Regions from separate parts of the Paraglaciecola sp. L1A13 genome, predicted to be linked through region 2. Evidence: predicted binding sites of a transcription regulator. Region 2 holds the regulator's gene; the other holds the start of a gene.
What was found. Region 2 encodes MetJ, which represses methionine synthesis genes. Its sites were predicted from a motif close to TAGACGTCTAGACGTCTA; they were not measured.
Positions count from the first base shown of each region.

Region 1: the regulator MetJ is predicted to act here: its motif matches at 4,343-4,360, upstream of serA (phosphoglycerate dehydrogenase).

Region 1 covers NZ_CP047024.1:1,234,919-1,247,144, reverse strand. The annotation lists gene GQR89_RS05125 (GMC oxidoreductase) at 1-1,096, opposite strand, end outside; gene GQR89_RS05120 (gluconate 2-dehydrogenase subunit 3 family protein) at 1,161-1,829, opposite strand; gene GQR89_RS05115 (AraC family transcriptional regulator) at 2,210-2,956, shown strand; gene serA (phosphoglycerate dehydrogenase) at 3,085-4,314, opposite strand; gene GQR89_RS05105 (TlpA disulfide reductase family protein) at 4,447-4,860, opposite strand; gene ruvX (Holliday junction resolvase RuvX) at 5,208-5,639, opposite strand; gene GQR89_RS05095 (YqgE/AlgH family protein) at 5,694-6,251, opposite strand; gene gshB (glutathione synthase) at 6,282-7,244, opposite strand; gene GQR89_RS05085 (LytTR family DNA-binding domain-containing protein) at 7,465-8,280, opposite strand; gene GQR89_RS05080 (hypothetical protein) at 8,277-8,498, opposite strand; gene GQR89_RS05075 (DUF3718 domain-containing protein) at 9,259-9,573, opposite strand; gene GQR89_RS05070 (hypothetical protein) at 9,826-10,491, shown strand; gene GQR89_RS05065 (hypothetical protein) at 10,564-10,893, opposite strand; tRNA gene GQR89_RS05060 (tRNA-Ile) at 11,333-11,409, shown strand; gene GQR89_RS05055 (FAD-dependent oxidoreductase) at 11,751-12,226, shown strand, end outside.
Region 2 covers NZ_CP047024.1:4,561,963-4,574,188, forward strand. The annotation lists gene metF (methylenetetrahydrofolate reductase) at 1-607, opposite strand, end outside; gene metJ (met regulon transcriptional regulator MetJ) at 754-1,077, shown strand; gene GQR89_RS19355 (glutathione S-transferase family protein) at 1,129-1,794, opposite strand; gene GQR89_RS19360 (cytochrome c) at 1,981-2,307, opposite strand; gene GQR89_RS19365 (YdiU family protein) at 2,376-3,818, shown strand; gene GQR89_RS19370 (EAL domain-containing protein) at 3,986-6,841, shown strand; gene ribA (GTP cyclohydrolase II) at 6,940-7,554, shown strand; gene GQR89_RS19380 (DUF3300 domain-containing protein) at 7,747-9,063, shown strand; gene GQR89_RS19385 (DUF3718 domain-containing protein) at 9,171-9,491, opposite strand; gene GQR89_RS19390 (agmatine deiminase family protein) at 10,019-11,071, shown strand; gene GQR89_RS19395 (carbon-nitrogen hydrolase) at 11,068-11,976, shown strand; gene GQR89_RS19400 (serine/threonine dehydratase) at 12,057-12,226, opposite strand, start outside.

The DNA of each region.
Region 1 (12,226 bases), 1.6 Mb from region 2:
GATAATACTCATCTTCGTAGCCGGGTACATCTCCCGAAGCCCCTGCATTGTAGTTGTGATCCATCAAATAATGTCCCAACACGCCTGAGCTATTGGCGATACCATCCGGAAATGCTTTCGACTTAGAATTGAGCATGATTTGGGTACTGCCCAATGTTGATGCACACAGAAACACGACTTTTCCGTAATATTCCCGCTCTGCGAGTGTATCGTTATCAATGATACGGACCCCTTTAACGCGCTTGCTTTGCTCATCGTAAATCAAACTGTGTACCACGCTGTTCGGCGCGATATGCAAATTACCTGTAGCCGCGGCGGCGGGTAAGGTAGAACTTTGGGTGGAAAAGTACGCGCCAAATGAACAACCCTTTTGACATTCGTTACGTGCTTGGCACTGCACGCGCCCTTGATCAATGTGCAATTGCGTGGGCTGAGTCAAATGCGCCATTCGCCCCATGATCATCTTGCGATCAGGAAACGCTTTCTCAATGGCGGCTTTAATATCTAACTCCGGCTTAGACATTTCAAAGGGGGGTAAAAACTCACTATCGGGTAGTTGCTCTAAACCTTCTTTAGCGCCGCTTATACCAGCATGGCGTTCAACATGGCCATACCATTTTTCAAGATCTGCGTATCGTACTGGCCAATCATTACCGTGGCCATCTAAACTGTTTGCAGCAAAATCATGATCGCTTAAACGATAGGATTGTCTATGCCACAATAGTGATTTTCCACCGAGTTGGTTGGCTCTAATCCAACTAAAGGTCGTGTCATCTTTGGTGGTGTAAGGTAAGTCCCTGTCGTTTCCAAAAAAGTGTTTTGTTGCATCGTTGAAGGCATAACACTGTTTTTGAATACGATAGCGTTGTTCAAGCAAGATATTGTCAACTTTACCCCGCATGGGCATTTCCCACGGTGGTACACCTTCGCCGATATAATCCTTGCGATGTTCTATTACCCTGCCCCGTTCAATCATTAGAGTCTTTAATCCACGCTCACAAAACTCTTTGGCAGCCCAGCCGCCGGACAGACCTGAACCAACAACAATCGCGTCGTAAACTTGGTCAGTGTCTTTTATATACATCTGGTCACTCATTACATCATCCTATGCTTAATACGTGTGCTGCTGACTCGCGCCCATTAACTGTGTCAAATAGGCCCTACAAACCACCAAACCATGCTTTGCCAATCGAAGAATAAGGAATTGAGCCTGTAAACCCTCCAGGTACTGGTAGATAAGCTAGCTCCTTTGTTGCCCCAACCTCAGTGGTAAAATAGCCAAATACAATGAGTTGTTTTAAAAAAGCGAAGTGCTCAGCGTCGTCATGACCAAATTCATTCTCAGCCTCTTCAATCGACGTCAGTAGGACCAATTGTTGTTGCTCGCTGCATTGTATAAAACGTTTGTTAAAACGCTCTTTGGCACTAGCATCAATGAGGTCCAGTAGCTCTGAAACTTGAGACTGTTGCCATGCTGGATGACACCGCACCAACTGATTATCAATAAAACCGTGCGTATCCACATCAGCTGCACCGGCTGTCTCCGTTTTTGGGATCACCAATTGGCATATATCACGCAACAACTGCATCTGATGCTGGGTAAACAATCGTCCTGATGATTGCCAGCTATTTGGGTTACTTTGATAAGCCATGGCCACACTTATCGCATTACCGCCTAATAAATTCGCAGCACCCACGCTGCCGATTAAAGCCCCAAGACCGACCAAAAAAGAGCGTTTGCGTGGACTTCCAAGCTCAGCGCCCTCAGAAGAAGCAGATGCTTGTTGATGTAAAACGTGTTGCGAGGAACACGTTGATGATTTATCCATGGGCACACCTTTAGTCTTTGAAACTGAATACAACCATGGCGTCTAAAAACGCAGCACAGGTTATGAAAAATCTATTCTGCACCCAATTAACAAGTGCCTTATCCTAGCTAAGTGGTTAATCCTGTTAATTAGTTCAACCACAAACAGCATATATACAAAAAAATCAAAGTTAACTAAATGTTAATTATTGTAAGTGGTAAAGGTTAAACGAGGATAATGTTAAATCGGTTCTAATTAGGACTAAATCAGCGTGTTAAAATATAAAAGTGCTTTTATTTCTTTAAATCAGAGGATACGCATAGATTTTAGCTGTATACAGAGCACTCATCTCTGATTATATTAATTGGTAAAAGCGCGACGAGAAAACAAAATTAAGAACCATGATAACATCACATTTTAGTCACGAAGACAGTGCCAACTTCATTCGCAGTTGTAATATAAGCCAACTATTGTCCATGTTCGATTTATTACCCGACATTCTATTTTGGATAAAAGACACCCACAGTCGTTTAATACATGCCAATCAGTGTTATTTAGAACATGTAGGCATTCATACTCTTGAGCAAGCGTTAGGGCAAACTGATGCAGACTTCGCTCCTCGGCACATAGCAAAACAATTTTTGAACGACGACCAGCGCGTGATCAAGGGGGAAACAGTCACCGAGCGATTAGAGATGAATGTACTGGAATCAGGGGAAGTCTGCTGGTTCACCACATCAAAGCGACCACTATTTGATGCCGATGGCAATATCGTTGGCTCCTATGGAACATCGCGCCATTTAGAAAAGACGTCACTCGCCCTAAATAGTATGGACGCCCTCAAAACGCCGATGAGTCATATACGACAGCACTATATGCAAAACCTTTCCATGCAGGAACTTGCAACCTTATCCCATCTATCGATTAGCGCGCTTGAGAGGCGTTTCAAAAAATATTTAGGGCTCACCCCAAGGCATTACATCATTCAGGTACGATTAGAAAACGCCCGGCGTTTACTGGTAGAAACCACTTTACCCATCAATGTAATTGCTGCCGAGGTCGGCTTTCAAGATGCCAGTTACTTTAGCCGTAAATTTTTTCAATTATTTGAAACAAAACCATCGGAGTTTAGACAAAGTTACCAGTAGAAGTAAGTGTTATAATGAGTCTTAACGAACCATTTTTAGCAGGCAAAAAAAAACGATATGTAATGAACATATCGCTTTTTATTTTATCACAAAGCAATTACCTAGCCGATGACAGGCTAGATTGCTCGTTACAATAGAATACGTGACTTAATGGTACCTTCGATAAGATTCAATTGCTCAAGAGCCTCATCAGCATCATCTGTCTCAACGTCAATAACAACATAACCTATGACATCATCTGTTTGCAGATACTGTGCAGCAATGTTGATGTTCTTCTCAGCAAACGCTTGGTTAATTTGGGTTAATACCCCAGGCGTGTTTTTGTGTATATGCAATAAACGTGAACGTTGAGCGTGAGATGGCAATGACACTTCAGGGAAGTTCACTGCTGACAAAGTAGAACCGTTATCACTGTATTTAACCAGTTTACCGGCAACTTCAATACCAATATTTTGCTGTGCTTCTTGGGTACTACCGCCTACATGCGGCGTTAAAATAACATTGTCGAATTTGCACAAGGGTGACTCAAACGCTTCGTTATTTGATTTCGGCTCAACCGGGAATACATCGATTGCTGCGCCACTTAACTGACCACTTTCTAATACTTCGACTAACGCCGGAATATCAATAACCGTACCACGAGCCGCGTTCATTAAAATTGAGCCGGTTTTCATCCACGATAACTCTGTAGCACCGATCATATTCTGGGTTTGCACAGTCTCAGGCACATGTAAGCTCACTACATCAGATGTGCTCATCAACTCTTTCAACGTTTTAACTTGGGTAGAGTTACCTAAGACCAATTTATCTTCGATATCAAAAAATTGTACACGCATACCCAAATGCTCAGCCAGAATGCTTAACTGAGTACCGATATGGCCGTAACCAACTATACCAAGCGTTTTACCACGAGCTTCAAAAGAACCCGTTGCGCTTTTATCCCACTCACCACGATGCGCTTTAGCATTTCGCTCAGGCACGCCACGTAACAATAATATTAATTGCCCAAGGACTAACTCAGCCACAGAACGGGTATTTGAGAAAGGCGCATTAAACACCGGAATACCACGTTTTTGGGTCGCTTTTAAATCAACTTGGTTCGTTCCGATGCAGAAGCATCCTACCGCGACTAATTTATTCGCCGCCTCGATAACCCGCTCGGTTAGCTGGGTACGAGAACGAAGGCCAATAAAATGCACGTCCTTAATTTTCTCAATTAGTTCGTCTTCAGGTAACGACGTTTTTAAGTATTCAATATTTTCATAACCATTTGCTTGCAGCGTGTCCAAGCTACTCTGGTGTAGTCCTTCGAGAAGTAAAATTTTGATCTTGTCTTTTTGAAGCGAAACTTTGCTCATTGCGGTATCCAAGTTGATGAAGAATAAGAAGACATCTGGACGTCTATTTGCAATGGCAAAATACCAGAAACTAAGCCCATAAGGAAGCACAACCCTTAAAAACGCTGATAAAAAATGAGCATAAGTCAGACATCAATTAACCAGTATTGATTTAACCACTTGCTCCAAACGTGGATCGTTAGGGTCAGACAATCTGGTAGCTACCACAACTTGCCCTTGGGCATTAATGAAAAACGTAGTCGGTGTCCCTCGAGCAAAGAATTTCTCCATTGCCACTTTGTCACCATTAATCAATGTTTTAAAAGACATACCTCTAGCAATCAGTTCGTCTTGCGGCTTCGCCCCCTCATCTTCACGCAAACTAATTGCGATCATTTGTAGGCCTTGGTCATGGTACTTTTTGTACAATTTATCCAAGCCCGGCTGAAGTTTTTTACAGTAAGGACACCACGTTGCCCAAAAATGAATAATCAGAGGTTTGCCTTTGAAATCCGATGATTTAACTTCATTTCCTTCGGCATCAAATAGGCTCCACTGGGGTGCCATTTTCAATTCCGTTTTTGCAGAAGGTTCAGATCCAACGGCTAAGGAGAATTGTGAAATTAACACTAGCAAAAGGAACAAGAAAATCCCTTTGCGAACGGAATAATTTGCTGTAGTAGATTGAAATGAGTCGATCGGCATATAAAGTTCTCGTTTAGGGAGTGATGTAAACAAGATAGTGTTTAAGCACTTTATCTTTCAGCGTTTTCATTTGGAAAAGTAGAGTTGGCTAAGTAAAGTCGCAATAAATGAAGTGCGAGTAGAAGACAAATAAGCAGCATTACCTTACCGGCATCGATACCATGGTGGAATGCCACTTTAGATTAAGCTGCAAAACATTCAGCATATTGTTATGAATAGGATTGCTCTACCCAACTTTCAAAGATTAAGCATGCTGAAGCACTATCAATTTTCTGTTTGTTTAATTTTTTAAAACCACCCATCTCAAATAATCGAGCTTTGGCATCTACTGTGGTCAATCTTTCGTCCGTCGTTTCAACAGGCACTTTATATTTAGCGTGTAAACGGTTGGCGAATTTTTTCGCCGCAAACGTTACTTGTTGAAACGTCCCATCCATATTCAAAGGCAAACCAACTACCACAAGATCAGGTTGCCATTGCTCAAACACCTTTGCCACCACATCCCAGTTAGGAATACCGTCAGTTGCCTTTATAGCATCCAAAGGAGATGCAGTACCTGTAACTTCTTGGCCAACAGCAACGCCAATACTTTTGGTGCCAAAATCAAATGCTAACACCGTGCGTTGTGCGGTCTTTGTCATAGTAAAACTCAATATAGTTGAGGATTAGGCAAGTACGTTGCCTAGTTTTTAAAATTACGCGTGCCCAACATCTGGGCCGATTTGCCATGTATCGATACCTAATTTATGCACAGCCGCTTCCCACTTTTTATGGATGGGTGTATCGAATAACAATTCAGTATCTGCTTCTACCATTAACCAAGAGTTAGAACGAATTTCTTCCTCTAATTGACCCGCTGACCAACCCGCATAACCTAAGGCCACAAGCGACTTATCTGGGCCCTGCTCGTTACCTAAAGAAGATAAAATATCTTTTGATGTAGTCACCATAATGTCAGAAGTGAGGGCAAGGCTGGCCGTCCAGCCCGGCTGCGTAGTGTGTAAAATAAAGCCTCGGTCTTGATTTACTGGCCCACCAGCCAATACAATATTATCTGCTTTATCGTCGTCAACCACAGCGTCTTCGTCGGTCTGATTAATCAACTCTTTTAAGCTCATGCCTACTGGCTGATTAATAACCAGCCCCATAGCGCCGTCTTCATTGTGCTCACAAATATAAGTCACAGAACGAGAAAAGTAGGGATCATCCATACTCGGCATGGCAATCAACAAATAATTTTGAAACGTATTCATCGCGCCAGGTCCGCCATATAGGTTTGCATATTAATGTTTATCCTTGGCGCTAAGGCGCTTTTCAATGGCATCAAACAACATCCCGATAATATCAACCGGATAAGCTGCTTGAATCTCCCGCACACATGTGGGGCTGGTTACATTGATTTCAGTTATACGATCGCCAATCACATCAAGTCCTACAAATATCAGACCTTTTTCTACTAATAAAGGTGCTATGGAATTCGCTAATTTAAAATCACTTTCTGATAAGGGCTGCGCTCGACCGGTACCACCTGCGGCCAAGTTACCGCGGGTCTCACCTTTTTGTGGCAAACGCGCTAATGCATAAGGTACAACCTGACCGTCAACAATCAAGATTCGCTTATCGCCATCTTTTATTTCAGGCAAGTAGCGCTGAAACATAGCGTATTGAGTACCTAGTTGGGTCAGCGTTTCAATAATAACCCCTAGATTATTACCATCAGGCTTCACGCGAAAGATAGACGTACCACCCATCCCATCAAGAGGCTTACAAATCACATCTTGATGAGTTGCATGAAATTCACGGATAAGTTTCGAGTTGCGGGTCACCAAGGTTTCCGGAATAAGCTCTGGGAACCACGAGGTAAATAACTTTTCGTTAAAATCTCGTAAGCTCTGAGCTTTATTGACCACCAGCGTTCCGGTTTGCTCAGCCAGTTCGAACATTTGCGTGGCGTATAAAAACTCCCCGTCAAAAGGAGGATCCTTTCGCATTAAAATTACGTCAAGCTCACCTAACCCTAAGCTTTCTTCTTCTTGCAGTTGATACCAATTTTGCGCATCTTCTTGCACGGTTAGACGACTCATCAACGCCATGGGTTTGCCATTTTGTAAGTATAAGTCGGCCATTTCCATATAGAAAATTTCATAGCCGCGTGCTTGGGCGCCTAAAAGCATGGCAAAACTAGTGTCTTTCTTAATGTTGATTGATCCAATAGGATCCATTACTACGCCAAGTTTAATGGTCAAGGTCAGTCCTTAAATAACGTTTGAAGGCATTCATGAAAATGATATGCCATAGATTATGTTAATTTTGAGGTAATTGTCGTAATTTCAAGTACGAAGTAGGGAATGAGACAGGTTTTGTATCATTTAGCTTCCATCGAATACGGAATTAGATACTTGAGGGACGTACAATCTAGCTCGCTTTTCTCACATGCCCCCGGAAGTAGACTTAAACATTTTTCACTTACGGCTTTAATTCGTCGATGCTGAACTTGTATTTTCGTCCTACTTTGACCTGAATATCATCGCCTAATTGCGCGACGTATTCACCGTTTGAGTTGGGCGTTAAAGTAGATAGTTTGGCGATATTGATAATGGCCGAGCGGCTCACTCGTGGAAAATGTACGCTATCTAACTCTTCTTCAAACTGTTTAAGCGTTTTACGAATAATGTGCGTTTCACTGTGAGTATGTACGCACATATAGTCACCCGCAGCCTCAATCCATACAATATCGTCAAGCTTCACCCTGATCCATTGTGAACCGCTTTTAAGTGAAATGATCTGTTGTAATTCGTGTAGATCGTCATAATTTGAGACCTCTAAACTGTGAATTAAACTGTCGATTGAATTGCCCGTTTTACGACTTAATAACGCATCCAGTTTTTGGTGTTTCCTCACCACACTGGTAACATCTCGTGCACTCAATATTTTATCGATACAGGCTTTAAGTCGCTCATTAGAGAAGGGCTTAAGTAAATAATCAAACGCCTGAAAATCAAACGCGTTAAGAGCAAATTCTCGAAAGGCAGTCACAAAAACGATCTTGGCTGGGTTGCCTTCTTCACGCAGTTGCTGGGCAAATTCTAACCCCGTTTGTCCCGGCATTTCGATATCTAAAAAAATCACCTCAGGCTGGTTCAACGCCATCATATTGTGTGCTTGCGTGGCGTTTCTGCAGCAACCTAACACAGATATATCTTGATAATCACTTAAGCGCAAAGATAAACCTTCTCGAGCAAGTGGTTCATCATCCACTATTAATACTGGAATACTCGTCACGCCGATGTCTCCACTGACAGCTCAATGCTCACCACACAACCATGGCTTATACCTTGCTTGATAAAGAACTGGTAATTATTGCTATAAAGCACGTTTAAACGCTCTACTACGTTTTTCAATCCAATCCCATCCTGTTGACTTTTTTCCAGCAATTGCGCTGCTGTCGAAAGAATACTATCTGAGTTCAGACCGCTATCTGCAACCGTAAGATGTAACAAGTTGTTCTCAATAAACAATCTATTGCATTACGTTCGAATGCAGTTAAAGCAACCTACCTGCGCAGGGCAGTAAACATCCAATGATATGAAACAATATTTCACAGCTATTTTGCCAATCTAATTCCCAAGCTACCAAAAATTTAATAGCCAAGAAGCAAAAATCAGGTTGCTGTTCGCTACTACTGCTAAATCACAGAACCTAGGTTGACAATGGTACTGCACAATCCTGTCTCGGGCTGCCGCGTAATCATCCACGACTATACATCGATGCTTAAGAGTTACTCTGTGAATTACATGAAAACATAAAAAGGATAATAACTGGATAGAACAGGGAAGAAAGGGACATTACCAGCGGTAAAGTCCTTTGCCTAGGAAGTGATACATGCTTAATAAATGTATCAATCGGGTCACTACTCCGATGGACAAAAGTATAGCGCAACATCCTATGCATTTAGTGTTTTTTATGACGAAACAATCATTTTTTGGGACAGAAGCACTAAGTTACGCTATTAAACATGATAAATGATTATAAATATTTCGTTTGTTCATTTCGAGAAAAATAAAAAAACGTCACTAACGGAATTTTTAATATTGCTAAAATATTAATCGGCAGGCTTCAAAAAAGAAAGGTAAGGTCCTTGATAAAAGCGTCTTGAGCCAACTCTCGATTTAACTTCCCTGACATTTATAAATGATTAAATATAAGAATACTGACAGCGCTAACGTCGCGTTAACACTACCAGTACACCAGTTTCTCCCATCATAGTTTGGCCAATAACGCTTGGTAATCGACATTGAGCCTATTTGCCATAAGTGACCCTGTTCGATTCGCATTATTAAGGGCTGCAAAAGTGACCGGGTCATGACCATTACAGACATACCCCTTGGCTAATGACTTTACTCGTATGCCACTTTTATTTATTGCCACGTGAAGCTTGATGCGACTGTCACTTCTGATCGCATAACAAATTCTCACTAATTTTTTTTCTAATGCAGGCTCTATATACTCTGCATTCGCGGGGCTTGCGCACAAGGCGCTTAATCCTAACATGCTGCTAATGATTATATTTTTCATAATATTCCTTTGCTCGTTTAACAAGCCAAGTAGTTGGCCGGGGCAACTAATGAGTAGTTGAGTCATATAACAAAGTTGTTTGAATACTCCCTAAGTGCGGCGAAATGCGGTGAAGCGTTCAACAGGTAATTGACCACGTTAAATCACCTCGCATTTGTGTCACTCAACCGAAAAAATAATTATTTTGTTACGGCTTAAAAATTGGTTAGTATAAAAAGCATACAAGGATGTAGTTGAAAACAAGGAACGAAGATGATTACTGTTGTGCAACATCAACAAAGAAGTTACGCGCAAATCCGTGAGCAGATGCAACCAGGGGATATAATCGCCTTTGGTGGCAATAGCCTTTTTTCGAAGTGGGCAAAATTGACCACACGTTCCGTTGTCACGCATGTAGCAGTCGTTATCAAAACCAAAGTGTTAGATGAGAGTGACGGGCGTTATTTCAATCAAGCCATTGAAGCAACCAGTTATAACGGCAAGTGCGGGGTTATGCTTACTCGCCTTAGTGAGCGGGTTGCAAACTACGATGGTGACATGTGGTGGTTGCCCTTGGGCAATAAAGCCAGAGCTAATTTAGAAAGTAACAAAAACGCGTTCTTTGACTTTCTATTCAAGCAAAATCACAAACCCTATGATATTTGGCAACTATTTGGCTCTACTGTTGACGCAACAGACTCCATTCCTTTATTAAAGGAAATGAGCTTAAATTCTGAGGATTTTTCAAGTTGGTTTTGCTCTGAACTGGTAGCCGAAGCCATGGAACAAGGAAAGATAATCGGTTCAGTTAACGCCTCGGAAGTCACGCCTATCGATATCTGTCGTTTTAATGTATTCGATGATCAATACGTGCAGTTCAGAGGAGAGTCTAAAACAATTACGGGGTATAACTCGATGCCGTTTAATACATGGCAGTAATGTTGCTAATCGCAAATAAATATTGAATAAAAGTTCAGGCACACTGCAAATGTGCCGGACCGAATAAATTAATTAAAACGTATTATCTTGATGAATTTTAATGAACAAGGGGGTGCCATGCTTACTGTAATCGATTTTGTACTCTTTACCATTGATCGTCTGCACAAAGAGTAAGGTCTTTTCTTCACCGAAAACATCACCTACCGTTACATCTACCATTTCCATATCTAGCTGTTTTGCTTCGCGCCTATTATCTGGTATTGCCCCAGTGTATTCCTTTATACTTTTGTGCGTCACTAGAATAGCGGGGTTGTCTTCACCGTTCATTACCAAAAGATCCAGCTTTCTAATTTTATGAATAAGGGTGTTACGGCCACTGACTAAGAATGGTTTTTCGGTCATATTGTTCTCCAAATGCCTATATTTTAAATACTAAGGCCCTTTATATAGTAGCAAGATAACAAAGTTTATTTATCCTTGCACACCTTTGTTATCCCATTGTAAATTATAAACTACTGGCCAAGGCAAGTGCACAATAGCACCCCAAATAAGACTAAGATCAGCATAACGTAATCAGCTGACTGGCTTACTCGTATTAAATAACAAAAAGCTTCGGTTACAACACCACCAGTTTAAATCAACATCGTTACTACTTGCCGGCGAATAGCCCCCCTAGACCGTTTACAATTAGACGAAAAATAGACCTTACTGTGCATTTTTCCAGCAAACTATCACTCAAGTGTACGCAAACAGATGACAAGTAAAATAAAACTGCTTATACTGCGCGTCGTTTTACACCTTTGCTGATTTCTTCAGCGAGTAAAACATAGTGTTTTAAGATGGCCCAATAGCTCAGTTGGTTAGAGCATCCGACTCATAATCGGCAGGTCCCCTGTTCAAGTCAGGGTTGGGCCACCATTTTTTTCCAATCATTTATATATACCCACTTCTCTGAATATTAAATCGAATCTAAGTCCCATCGCAGCAATATCGCAAAAAATACTCTTTTTATGCAAACCTCTGTTAGCCAATACTTGTTAATAATCCCCAATCGACAGTTTAATAAGAAGCGACGTAGCTTATTGAATTTAGAAGGGGCATATTGTTGTTTGTCTAGATAGCATTATTTTAGCAATTACATTGGTTTGCTTCTAAGAAATACTGCTCGCAGTGAGCAACAGACTCAGGAAAATTAACGATCACTCTACTTTAACGTAAGCCTTCTATTTAATAGTTCTATTTTCCTTTGGATACCAAACGTGAACATCAGCAAGTTAAAAGCGCAACTCAAAGCTATCGCCTATCAATTCAACGGACCTATATGGTTCTCTCCTGACGAGCAGTATCACATTCGTAAAAGCGTGTTCAATCATGGGATCAACAATACACCTCTGGCGATTATTGAGGTCGGTTGTGAAGAAGATATTCGCTTAGCGATCCATTTTGCCAATGCTCACAATCTGCCTATATCAGTCAAAGGGGGTGGCCATTCCAATTCGGGAAGCAGCGTAGTCAACGATGGGATAGTGCTAGATATGTCGGCCTTTAAATCGATTGCCCTTGCAGAGGACCGACAATCAGTTCGATTGGGCGCAGGGGTTAGAAATATGGAATTAGATGCTTATACCACCCAATATGGTTTGGCTGTGCCCCTTGGTACATGCCCTGATGTAGGTGTCATTGGTGCCACGTTAGGAGGTGGAATCGGATTTTTATCACGTAAGTTCGGCCTAAC
Region 2 (12,226 bases):
TGTCGATACCAGCCGCTGCGGCTCTGTCTCTAAAACGTAAAAATACCTCAGCGTCAAAAAAGAACTGACTAATTGCCTGATTCGCTCCTGCTTCTGCTTTGCGCTTTAGGTTTAACAAATCAAACTGGCTGTTTGGTGCTTCTGGATGCTTTTCTGGATAAGCGGCAACAGCAATATCAAAATCAGCCACATCCCGGAGCAAGGCCACTAAATCGGATGCATAGGATACATGTTCGGTATATCCTTCTGGCAAATCGCCGCGTAAGGCTACAATTTTACGAATACCGCTAGCCCAGTAGTCTTTGGCGATTTGTTTCAATTCTTCGCGACTTGCATCAACGCACGTTAAATGCGGAGCTGCTGCAATACCAGTTTCACTTTGAATGCGTTTAACAATTTCATGGGTACGATCACGTTCACCGCTATTCGCACCGTAAGTGACCGACATATATTTGGGTTTTAACGGGGCCAATCGTTCAACCGATTTCCACAATGTTTGTTCCATCGTTTCTGTTTTCGGTGGAAAAAATTCAAATGATACATTGATCCCTTTCACTTCTGACAGTGATTGGTTGAGGGCATCGATACCTTGTGCATAAGAGACCATGGAAAGCTCCGTAATTATCTGGACGTTTAGACGTCTAAACTAAACTTTGTACGTAAAGCCGTCAAGATGTTTAGCAGTCTATCGTTGACCTTTATTGTTTAATGGTTAGAATTTCCCCTTATAAGAAAGAAAAAAACGAGTAACCGATGGCCAAAACGACTAAATGGAACGGGAAATACATTCATCCCTATGCTGAACATGGAAAGAAGAGCGAGCAAGTGAAGAAAGTCACTGTCTCGATTCCTCTTAAAGTGCTTAAGGTATTAACGGATGAGCGAACCCGCAGACAAGTAAACAATCTTCGTCACGCGACGAATTCAGAATTATTGTGTGAAGCATTTTTGCATGCTTTCACTGGGCAGCCTTTGCCAAACGATAACGACTTGCAAAAAGACAACGACAATCGTATTCCTAGTGATGCCTTGCGTATCATGCAAGAAATGGGAATAGATATTGATTCAGAAGAATAGCCCATTTAATTGGGCTATTCAGTTATGTGTAACACTAAGCAGAATTTTTAATTAAGCGTAGTCGTATTGCCCACCACGTGATAGCCCCTGTTGATAAGCAGGACGGGCATGAATACGTCTTACATACGCGTCGATATTTGGATACTCCCCAGAAATATTGCGTGATGCCATCGCTTCTAGCGGAAAACTCATTTGTATATCTGCACCTGATAACGCTTCACCGGCAAACCACTTATTATCAGCCAAGTGCTGCTCAACATATTTAAGGTTGGCAACAAGGTTTAAGCCAAAATAGCCATCCATTACCTTATCCGCAATTTTATTAGCCACCATTTTGACGAAGAACGGCTTGGCGTTTTGACGTACTTTATCAAACACCAGCTTCGCGACCATGGGAGGCATCAATGTACCTTCGGCAAAATGTAACCAATAAGTATATTGACGATACGCTTCAGTATCAGCTTGCGGGATCAGTGCTTTATCACTGTATTTGCGGGCTAAATAGTCAATAATTGCTCCAGATTCAGCGACCGTCACTTCACCATCAGTGATCACTGGGGATTTCCCCAACGGGTGAATTTTTTTCAACGACTCTGGAGCCAAATTAGTCTGCCCATCACGTTGGTAGCGTTGAATCTCATATTCAACCCCCAGCTCCTCTAACATCCATAGAATACGCTGAGAACGGGAATTATTTAGATGGTGGAGTATGATCATAAAGGAGCCTTAGTTTAATTAGTTATATAATTAAGTAAGCTACGCGCAAAACATGAAACTGGCTCATCAAATTTATGAATATGTGCGCATACGAAGCTATCTTAGTTGATACCTTAAAAGAAAAAGAGCTGAAGATATCGCATCATCCAGCTCTTTGATAATTCACTTTAAAAACAAAAGCTTGTACTATTTTCCAGATGGGTCCAAGCTAGAAAAATATGCCGCTAAATTATCGATATCGGTATCACTTAAACCCGCAACCATAGGTGCCATAATCATATTTTTACGTTCGCCTGAGCGAAACGCTTTTAGTTGAATCGATAAATATTGCTCTTTTTGCCCTGCTAGATTCGGATACATAGGAATTTGCGATATTCCGTTAGCGCCATGACATGCCACACACGTCGCCGCTTTAGATTTACCAGCTGCAATGTCGCCAGCGAAAACGTTAGTTGATAGGATGGCGGTCATTGACAGACTCACCACTACACATGTTTTTGATATTAGATTCATAATTGGTCCTTAAAATAACGTCAGTTTTACAATAACCCATTTTACTCGTAATAAAATAGAGGCAGAACGTGAATTTAGATCATTCATATGCAACGCAATTAGGTGACTTAGGTGCCTATGCTCAACCTCTAGAGGTTGCTAACCCTAAACTCATTGAGGTCAACCACACTTTACGCGAAGCGCTGCAACTCCCTGCATCATGGTTTACGCAATCTACCATAACGTCGATGCTATTTGACAACACAAGTTCATTTACGAGGCATTCTTTTGCACAAAAGTATGGTGGTCATCAGTTTGGCGGCTGGAATCCTGACTTAGGTGATGGTCGAGGTTTACTGCTTGGTGAAACACTAGACAATAATGGTCAGCGCTGGGATTTACATCTAAAGGGCGCGGGACCAACCCCGTACTCTCGCTTTGCTGATGGCCGCGCGGTACTGCGCTCAACTTTACGCGAGTATCTTGCCAGCGAAGCCTTGCATCATTTAGGGATCCCTACCTCTAGAGCTCTGTGCTTGATAACGAGTGATGAACCCGTGTACCGGGAAAAACAAGAGCGAGCGGCGATGATGATCCGCATCAGCCAAAGTCATATTCGCTTTGGTCATTTCGAATATTTTTACCACAGTGGCCAAACAGATAAGCTTGAGCGTTTATTTAATTATAGCTTAGAGCATCACTTTTCAACCTGTGCAAAACAAGAAAATCCGCATTTCGCTATGCTCGAACGTATCGTAATGGATACCGCCAGCATGATCGCAAAATGGCAAGCATTCGGCTTTAATCACGGAGTAATGAATACGGACAACATGTCGATACACGGTATTACCTTCGATTTTGGTCCTTACGCCTTCTTAGATGATTTCGACCCAAAATTTGTGTGTAACCATTCTGATCACCAAGGACGATATGCTTTTGAGCAGCAACCGGGTATCGGTTTATGGAACTTAAATGCTCTGGCGCATGCATTTACACCTTATTTAAGTATCGAACAAATTAAAGATGCTTTAGGAGAATACGAAGGACAACTGTTAAGTGAATTTTCTCATCTCATGCGTCAGAAACTCGGCCTATATACCGCAAGCCCATCTACCGCTGAATTAGTTAATCGCTGGTTAGATTTAATCTCTCAAGATAAACGAGACTATCACATAAGCTTTCGCCTGCTATGTGAGGTAGATGAACATCAACCCAATACACAACTTGTGGATCACTTCATTCAACGAGAGGCGGCACAAAGCTGGCTAAACCAATATCAGCACGCTTTAATTGAGCAAAACATTCCTGTCGATGACCGCCAGAACAAAATGCGTGGCGTAAATCCGCAATATGTTTTACGTAATTATCAGGCTCAGCTTGCTATTGACGCTGCAGAAGAAGGGGACTTTTCTCGTTTTAAAAAGTTCTTGCAGGTGCTGCAACAGCCATTTGAATCTAAGTCTGAATATGCAGATTTTGCAAAACCGCCACCTGATTGGGGAAAACATATGGAAATTTCATGCAGCAGTTAATCGAAATAACTAAGGATAAACCCTTTGTTGAAAATGAATATCCGATGTTAGGCTACGCTTCACGATACATATTAAGGTTGTACTCTATCGATGCAACTCATACAGCGATGGTTTCTTAGATAGTGAAAATACGCCATTTAAAACACGTAAATTTGGTGCTCTGCCTGATACTGCTTGTCGCTATGCAGTTACTTCAGGTTGTGCATGCACAGGCTGTTTTAACTCCTGGTGTCATCAAAATCGATAGCGCGTCATCTACCACCGACTTGTTAAGTAAAAGCCAATGGTTAGTCGCTGATAATCGAGTGCAGTTATCCGACGTACAAGAACTGCAAACTTGGCGTGCAGCGTTTTCGCCTCAACCGCTTAGTGCTAATCAAAGCCTGTGGGGCAAAATAACACTGCAAAGTGACAGTACACATCAACCCTATTTTATTAGTATCGATAATCCCCGTATCGATGCGCTTGATATCTATGTTCTGGATGAACGCGAACGCATTATTAATTCCTATCGGTTGGGCACATCACGACCAATGGAAAACCGCGCCTACGGACACAGACTATTTGTTGTGCCTATTGATATGCCCTACGCTCAACCTCGGAATATATACATTAAAGTGCATGACGAAGGGCCTTTAGTGTTCTCTTTCCAGCTCTTTTCTGAATCCGCTTTAATAATAAAAGAACAGCGCTACAGCACGATTTTCGCATTATTTAGCGGTGCGCTTGCCATGATGGTGCTGTATTTTTTGGTTACGTACACCCTATTACGTAGCCCGGTACGATTCTGGTTTTCGGTGGCAAGTGCAGGGTATCTCCTGTTGTTTTTAAACAGCCAAGGCGTTATCAGTCATGTGTCTGGGTTTAATGCTTATATCGATAAGATAAGCACGATGCTAGGTGCGTTGTTATTATTTTCTTTAGCCAAAATAACGTTTACTATTTTTCGCCCTTTGCCTACTTATTACCGTTATTTTCTATATTCAATGGGCTGGATAAGCGCGGCTTCAGCGTTTATTGTTGATAGTTATCAACAAATCCTTATCGTATCTGGGGCGTCTATTTCAGCCCTAATCGCCATTGGCTTGTTGGCCATATTCTATCGCTACAAAGAGCACACTATTAGTAATCGGGTGTTTGCCTTAGGACTATGTCTTATTGCACTCACTACCGTCGCGCAACTAGGTCTGTATTTAAATTGGATAGCCTTCCCCGAACAACTTTCTCTAGCTCTAAGCACCCTTATCGTATTGGGTATTGTACTGATTGCAGTCGCCATAGCGGCTCATGAAAAGGTCATTGCGTTCCGTCACCATAATGAACAACAAGACGATATTCGCGCCTTGCAACAATTCGTGGATATGTTCGAAGACGCCCCTGAAGGACGTTTCATTTCAAGCTTAGACGGTCGGCTTTTGCGAGCGAATAATGCTTTGGCAAAAATATTTGGTTATGAAGACTCAGGGCAGATGCAAAATCTACTTAGCTCAATGTCACAGTTATATGCTGAGCCGGGCGAACGTGAATTACTGCTTGGTGAGTTACATAAAAACCAATATACCGTGGGTAAAGAATTACGTGGAAAAACTCGGCAAGATCAAGATATATGGTTAGCGGTTTCAGCTCACCTTAATCAGAATTTCGATAATGATGAGAAAGTCATTTGCGGCGCTGTATTAGATATTAGCGGCCAAAAATCAGCAGACTTAAGCCTGATATACATGGCCAGTCACGATACGCTAACAGGTTTTTATCAGCGTCAAGAATTTGAAAAACGACTACACATGGCGATAAATGTCGCCACACAGCAACAAGATGAGCTCACTTTGCTACACGTCAACATTGATCAGTTTAAAACCATTAATGATACCCATGGCCACAAAGCAGGAGATGCCATACTCAAGCAGTTTTCTGAATTGATGCTAAAAGTTGTTACCAGTAATGGGATTATCGGACGACTTGGAGGAGACGAATTTGGCATATTACTCACTGGTAGCAATGCTCAAAATAGTTTTATGCTGGCAAATAAATTACTGATTAGCGTACAAGAGTTTCATTTTTCTTGGGAAGATAGACGCTTAAATTTATGTATTAGCATTGGACAAGTACCATGGAATAATTCAGTTTCCAGTTCTGAACAGTTGTTAACCATGGCAGATTCAGCCTGTTATATGGCCAAAAAACTTGGTCGGAATCGTCTCCACACATACTCATCCACAGACAAACACATCGCTAAATATGAGACACAGCTCAGCTGGTTACCACGCATCCAGCATGCTCTTAATCACAACGGTTTCGAATTATATTGTCAAACCTATATGCCAATGACCACTATAGCTAAGGGTCATCACTATGAAATACTACTGCGCTTGGTAGATGAACATGACCAACGCATCTTACCAAATGAATTTCTACCTGCCGCTGAACGTTACAATTTAAGCCCCAGAATTGATCGTTGGGTAATCAATAATTATTTTACTTGGCTGAGTAACAATCCGCAGCACAAAAAAGATTTGCATCGAGGTAATATTAATCTCAGCGGTCATTCGTTAGGGGACCAAGACCTAAAGCTGTTTATTCTCAGCGCATTTGAAAAATATCAAATCCCATACAATAAAATTTGCTTTGAAATTACTGAGAGCATGGCCATATTAAAACTCGATGAAACGGTGGAATTCATTAACACCTTCAAAGACTTAGGCTGTACATTTGCGCTCGATGATTTTGGAAGTGGCTTTTCCTCTTACAATTATTTGAAAAACCTGCCGGTTGATCAGGTGAAAATTGATGGGGACTTTGTTAAGAATATTTTAATCGACCCGGTGGATATGGCTATGGTCAACTCAATAAAAGATATTGCTAACGCGATGCATATAGAAACTATAGCGGAATACGTTGAATCAAAAGAAATAATGGTTGAACTGGGCAAAATTGGCGTCGACTTTGTCCAAGGTTTTGGGGTGAATAAGCCCGCATCATTAAGTACCATGGCAGATGAAATAAATCCCCTTAAACAGAAATAGAGCAACAAATCACACTTGTATTTGAATAATCCGTACCCATATTTTCATCCAATGTGACACGCTCTTTGAATAAACTTTACAAGTCAGCAAGTAAATATATGAAACAACATCAGAAGTATGAATTTGTCAGCTCAGCCTCTTTACCCACACGCTGGGGACAATTCACCATCCATGGTTTCGTTGAAACCGCTATCCAACAAGAACATGTAGCCTTGACCTTTGGCCAATGGAAAGCTGGTGATGTGGTACCTATTCGGGTCCATTCTGAATGCTTAACCGGTGACGCGCTCTTTAGCACTCGCTGTGACTGTGGTGCCCAGCTTAAAAAGGCCATGCAAAATATAGTCGAGCACGGTAGTGGTGTATTACTCTATCTTCGTCAAGAGGGTCGTGGTATTGGCTTGCTAAATAAAATCCGAGCATATCAATTACAAGATCAAGGTCTAGACACCGTAGAGGCAAATGAGCACTTGGGTTTTGATGCTGACCTGCGCGAGTACGATATATGTAAAATCATGTTAGACACACTCAATGTGCAACGGGTAAATTTGATGACCAATAACCCCAAAAAGCGCATTGCGCTAGAGGGCATGGGAATTGAAGTGGTAAGTCGCACACCCATTGATCACGGTGTTACCGATGACAACCGCAACTACATTCGTACCAAAACTGAAAAACTCGGCCACGAGTTTGACTCACACCTACTGAAGTAATATTTTCCAGACGGCCGTATATGTAACGGCCTAATCTGGGTAATGAGCCAAGCATTTCGCTTCACTTAGCATTCTCCTATCGATTAGTATTTAACCTTGATTCAGTTTTGGTTAAGCCTTAGTCATCAACACTAAGCATACCGACTGACCTTTATTATTAATAATAAAGGCACGACCAATTGAGGTATCCCTATGGGTAAAACCGCTAAGTACATCATTATTTATATCGCTATGATAAGCCTATTTACCGCTATCACGGCTCAGTTGGCTAACGCTGAAACGCAACAAGAACCGGCAATTGAGTTACATCAGGCCAAACTTGACCAGATGTTAGCGCCTATTGCTTTATATCCCGATTCTCTTTTGTCACACATACTAATCGCTGCAACCTATCCACTAGAGGTGGTTCAAGCTGCTCGGTGGCGTCAAGAGCATAGTGATTTGTCAGAACAGCAAGCACTGGATCTAGCCGAAGAACAAGATTGGGACCCCAGCGTGATTGCCCTTACACCTTTCACTGAACTACTTGAGCGAATGAGCAAAGATTTAGATTGGCTGCAAAACTTAGGAAATGCCTTTCTAACAAACGAAGCCCAAGTACTCGATAGCGTGCAAAGTCTGCGTAACCGAGCATATGCGAAAGGTAATTTGCAAGACAACCAATACCAAAACATTGAACGTGAAAAAGACAAAATCGTCATTCACAGCGTAGAGCGCGAAACCGTCTACGTGCCCTATTATGATACTCGCGTGGTATACGGTGATTGGTGGTGGACAGTAACTCAGCCAATCTATTGGCGTTCGCCTCGACATTATGCTTACCAATCAGGTTTTTATTGGAGTCCGCGATTCCATATCAGCAGTGGTTTCTTTTTTGGTGGATTCCGATGGAGTAATAATTATGTTGTGATTAATAACGATTATCGTTATCGCAGATCCAATCATAGATATAACTATAGCAAGGTGCGTGAATACCCGCGTTGGCAGCATAACAGTCATCACAGACGCTCAGTAAAATACCGTTCAGATCATAACAATAGTCATCAGCGTGCTGTTACTAGCCGTAATTATGAATCTCAACAAAACCTGAATCATCGGAAACAAGTAATATCACGCTTAAAAAAACAGCAGAGCCACAACGGCGTCCCTAGATACAAAAGCAAGCCGAACGAGAATAACAAACATGACGTGTATACAAAGCACAAGACATCTTCAAACAGTAAGAATTTCACTGTCGGTAAAGAGCAAAAGAAAGAAAATCGCACATATAAAGTACAGCGTTCTGAGCAAAATAATCTCAAAAATGAGCGCTCTGCGACTAAAACTGAAAAAGTGAGAAGAGCAACTTCGGACCGTGTACGTAATAAACAGGTACAGTCGAATAGAAAGGTAGAACGAATGACGTCATCTAAACAACAACAACGATCTCAATCGAGTGCGCGGCGTAATACTAATTCACATTCCACGTCACATTCAAATAAGTCTAAATCGAAAAGAGTTGAGCATTAGGGCTTTACGCACTAATGATACTGATTAGCTAACCTGCGAGAAGGGAAGCTAAAATAGCCTGCTGGGCAGGCTATTTGCCTATGCTGAATGAGGTATCGTGATACCTTTTAAGCATTTTTCTTGGTCTTTAGGTAAGCGCTAACTTGTGATGCTTCGCGTTGCTCAGAGAATTGAATTAAATCAACACCGTTACACTTCATACCTTCAGAAGATACAAGTTTACGAAGAACATCGTTTGAGCTCGCTGCAACATAACCAACTTTACTGCGTAAGCTGCGTTTAAGCATGCCAAGGTCATCATTTACTACTGCTTTACAGAAGCTTGAATATTCACTATCACCGGCGAAGCGAACTTTGCTGCTAGATTCCATGCCAGCACTTGCATTAAAAGCTGACAATGCGATTAGAGATATAAGTACTTTTTTCATGGTGTGCTCCAAAATAGGTTTGCTAGTTAGGTGTATTACAGGTTCTGCCTGCCACTGAAATATCCATGAATTTGATGATCATGTCTGTGGTTTTATTGTTCGAAAGTAGTAAAAATGATGTAAAACAAGGGGTTACATTAAAATAACATTTCTAACTAATTGATTTGTAAGTGTATTTTTTATTTATATATATCCATAAGCAATGTGAATATTCCTATTCATTCCAAAAAACTCTACAAAAAACTGAAAGTGAAATTCCATAAAAGTCAAAATTTGTATATTTAATGAGCAATTATTGCTATTTAGTCAATTTTAATGCGTTAAAATGTTGTTAAATTACAGTTTTGGTTTTTTTATTTCAGAAATTGATAAGCCAATAATGTGAATTTCCTATAGATCAAACACCCAAATTTAACTCATTACTTATATAGAAGCGCGTTTCACTATAAAATTTACAAGACCCGCATCTGCGTTATCATTATACTCCGCGAATATTGAGTAACTTTAATCTGTGATGGTAAATTTATATGCGACTACTCCCTGAATGGGCCCCCCAAGAAGCGGTTATTCTAGCTTGGCCTGACCAAAAAACTGATTGGCAACCTTGGCTGCAAAACGTCAGGCAGGTATACCTCACTATTATCAGCGTACTTAATCAGGCAAATACGGGTGTCATACTGCTTATTCGCCCCGAAGAAATTGCTACATTTACGTCTTTGTATCAACAAGCCGACCTAGCAATAGATAGAGTTTTGCTAGTGCGAGCAGATTACAATGACACTTGGGTGCGAGATTATGGTTTTTTAACGTGTCACAGTTCACCAGGTATGCAACCGGTAGAATTTAATTTTAATGGTTGGGGTAATAAATTTAACGCCCGCAAAGATAATAAAATCAACCAACAAGTGTTAGCCAACCTTTGCAGACTACCGTTGCAAAGCTTTGATATTGTAGCTGAAGGCGGTGCTTTAGAAATCGACGATGCCGGTGTTCTGCTCTCTACTGAGTTCTGTCTATCGAATCCTGAGCGCAACGGCGATATGACCATGATGCAATATCGGCAGGTATTTAAAGAAGCTTTGGGTGCCACCAGCGTTCATATATTTGAGCAAGGTCATTTAGAAGGTGATGACACGGATGGCCACATCGATACATTGGTTCGCTTTACTCCAAATAGCGGCTTGGTCGTGCAGTCGGCTTTTAACGTACCCCAAGACTCTCATTATAGTGGCCTAGCCGCGCTAGTGGCTGAATGTCGCGCCGCTTTACCTGAGCATCAAATATTTGAACTGCCCTTGCCCCATATAGTTAATGCCCAAGGAGAAAGGTTGCCCGCTTCTTATGCCAACTACTTGATAAATAATGATCAGATCTTATGTCCTGTATATCAACAAGCCGAAGATAACTTGGCTATGCAAATAATGGCTAAGGCATATCCACAATATAAAATAGTACCCATAAACTGTTTACCGTTAGTACAGCAGTTCGGCAGTTTGCATTGCATTAGCATGCAAGTTCCCGTGAGTACGTTAACATTTGAAGTTAGCAATAAATTAGCTACAGGAGTCAGTGAGTTATGAGCCGTACCCCACACACAGCTAAAACCCTTAAAGTCGGGGTCGTTCAACAAGCCGTTGCCAGTAATGATAAGCAACTAAGTTGGCGACGAAGTGCTGAACAAGTAACAAAATTGGCTGAACAAGGTTGTGAACTGGTGATGCTGCAAGAGTTGCATAGCACACTCTATTTTTGCCAGCAGGAAAATACCGATTTCTTTGATTTAGCGGAACCTATTCCTGGACCAGCGACTGAATTTTTTGCTGAACTAGCCACCAAGCTCAATATTGTACTAATTACTTCTTTATTTGAAAAACGAGGATCTGGCTTGTATCACAATACTGCTGTCGTGTTTGATCGACAGTTAGGTATGGTCGGAAAATATCGCAAAATGCATATTCCAGATGATCCAGGCTTCTACGAGAAGTTTTATTTCACTCCTGGTGATATGGGCTTTGAACCTATTCAAACGAGCGTGGGGAAACTGGGCGTACTGGTATGTTGGGATCAATGGTATCCTGAGGCTGCGCGCTTGATGGCTATGCGCGGCGCAGACATGCTGTTTTACCCGACAGCGATAGGTTGGGATCCAGCGGATACCGACGATGAGCAACAGCGCCAATTTGGTGCTTGGCAAACTATTCAACGTTCTCATGCAGTGGCCAATTCAGTGCCCGTGATTGTGGCAAATCGCACAGGCTTTGAAACATCTCCGGTCCCAGGCGATAACGGTATTCAATTCTGGGGACAAAGCTTTATAGCAGGGCCTCAGGGTGAAATACTGGCTCAGGCCGATGCCGACGGCGAACAAAATCTTATGGTAGAACTGGATTTAGAGCGCACCGAGCAAGTTAAACGCATTTGGCCGTATTTTCGTGATCGCCGCATCGATGCCTACGAAGATATAACAAAACGCTGGCGCGATTAATTAAAAAGCCTTAACGCACAATACACAAAAGCCCCAAAAACTAAGTAATAGGGGCTTTTTGTTAAGGGCTATTCACTTTATTAAATAACCGATGCCTGTGGATTTAATGGTAATGCAGGTGTTTTTAACAAATGATCATCGTGCCAAATTTGCTGCATTTTTTGCACGTCGATATTACCGCCAGACAAAATCACCACCACCCGTTGAGGCTTGGTTTGTTTAGCTAAATAATTTACTACTCCGTGCATAC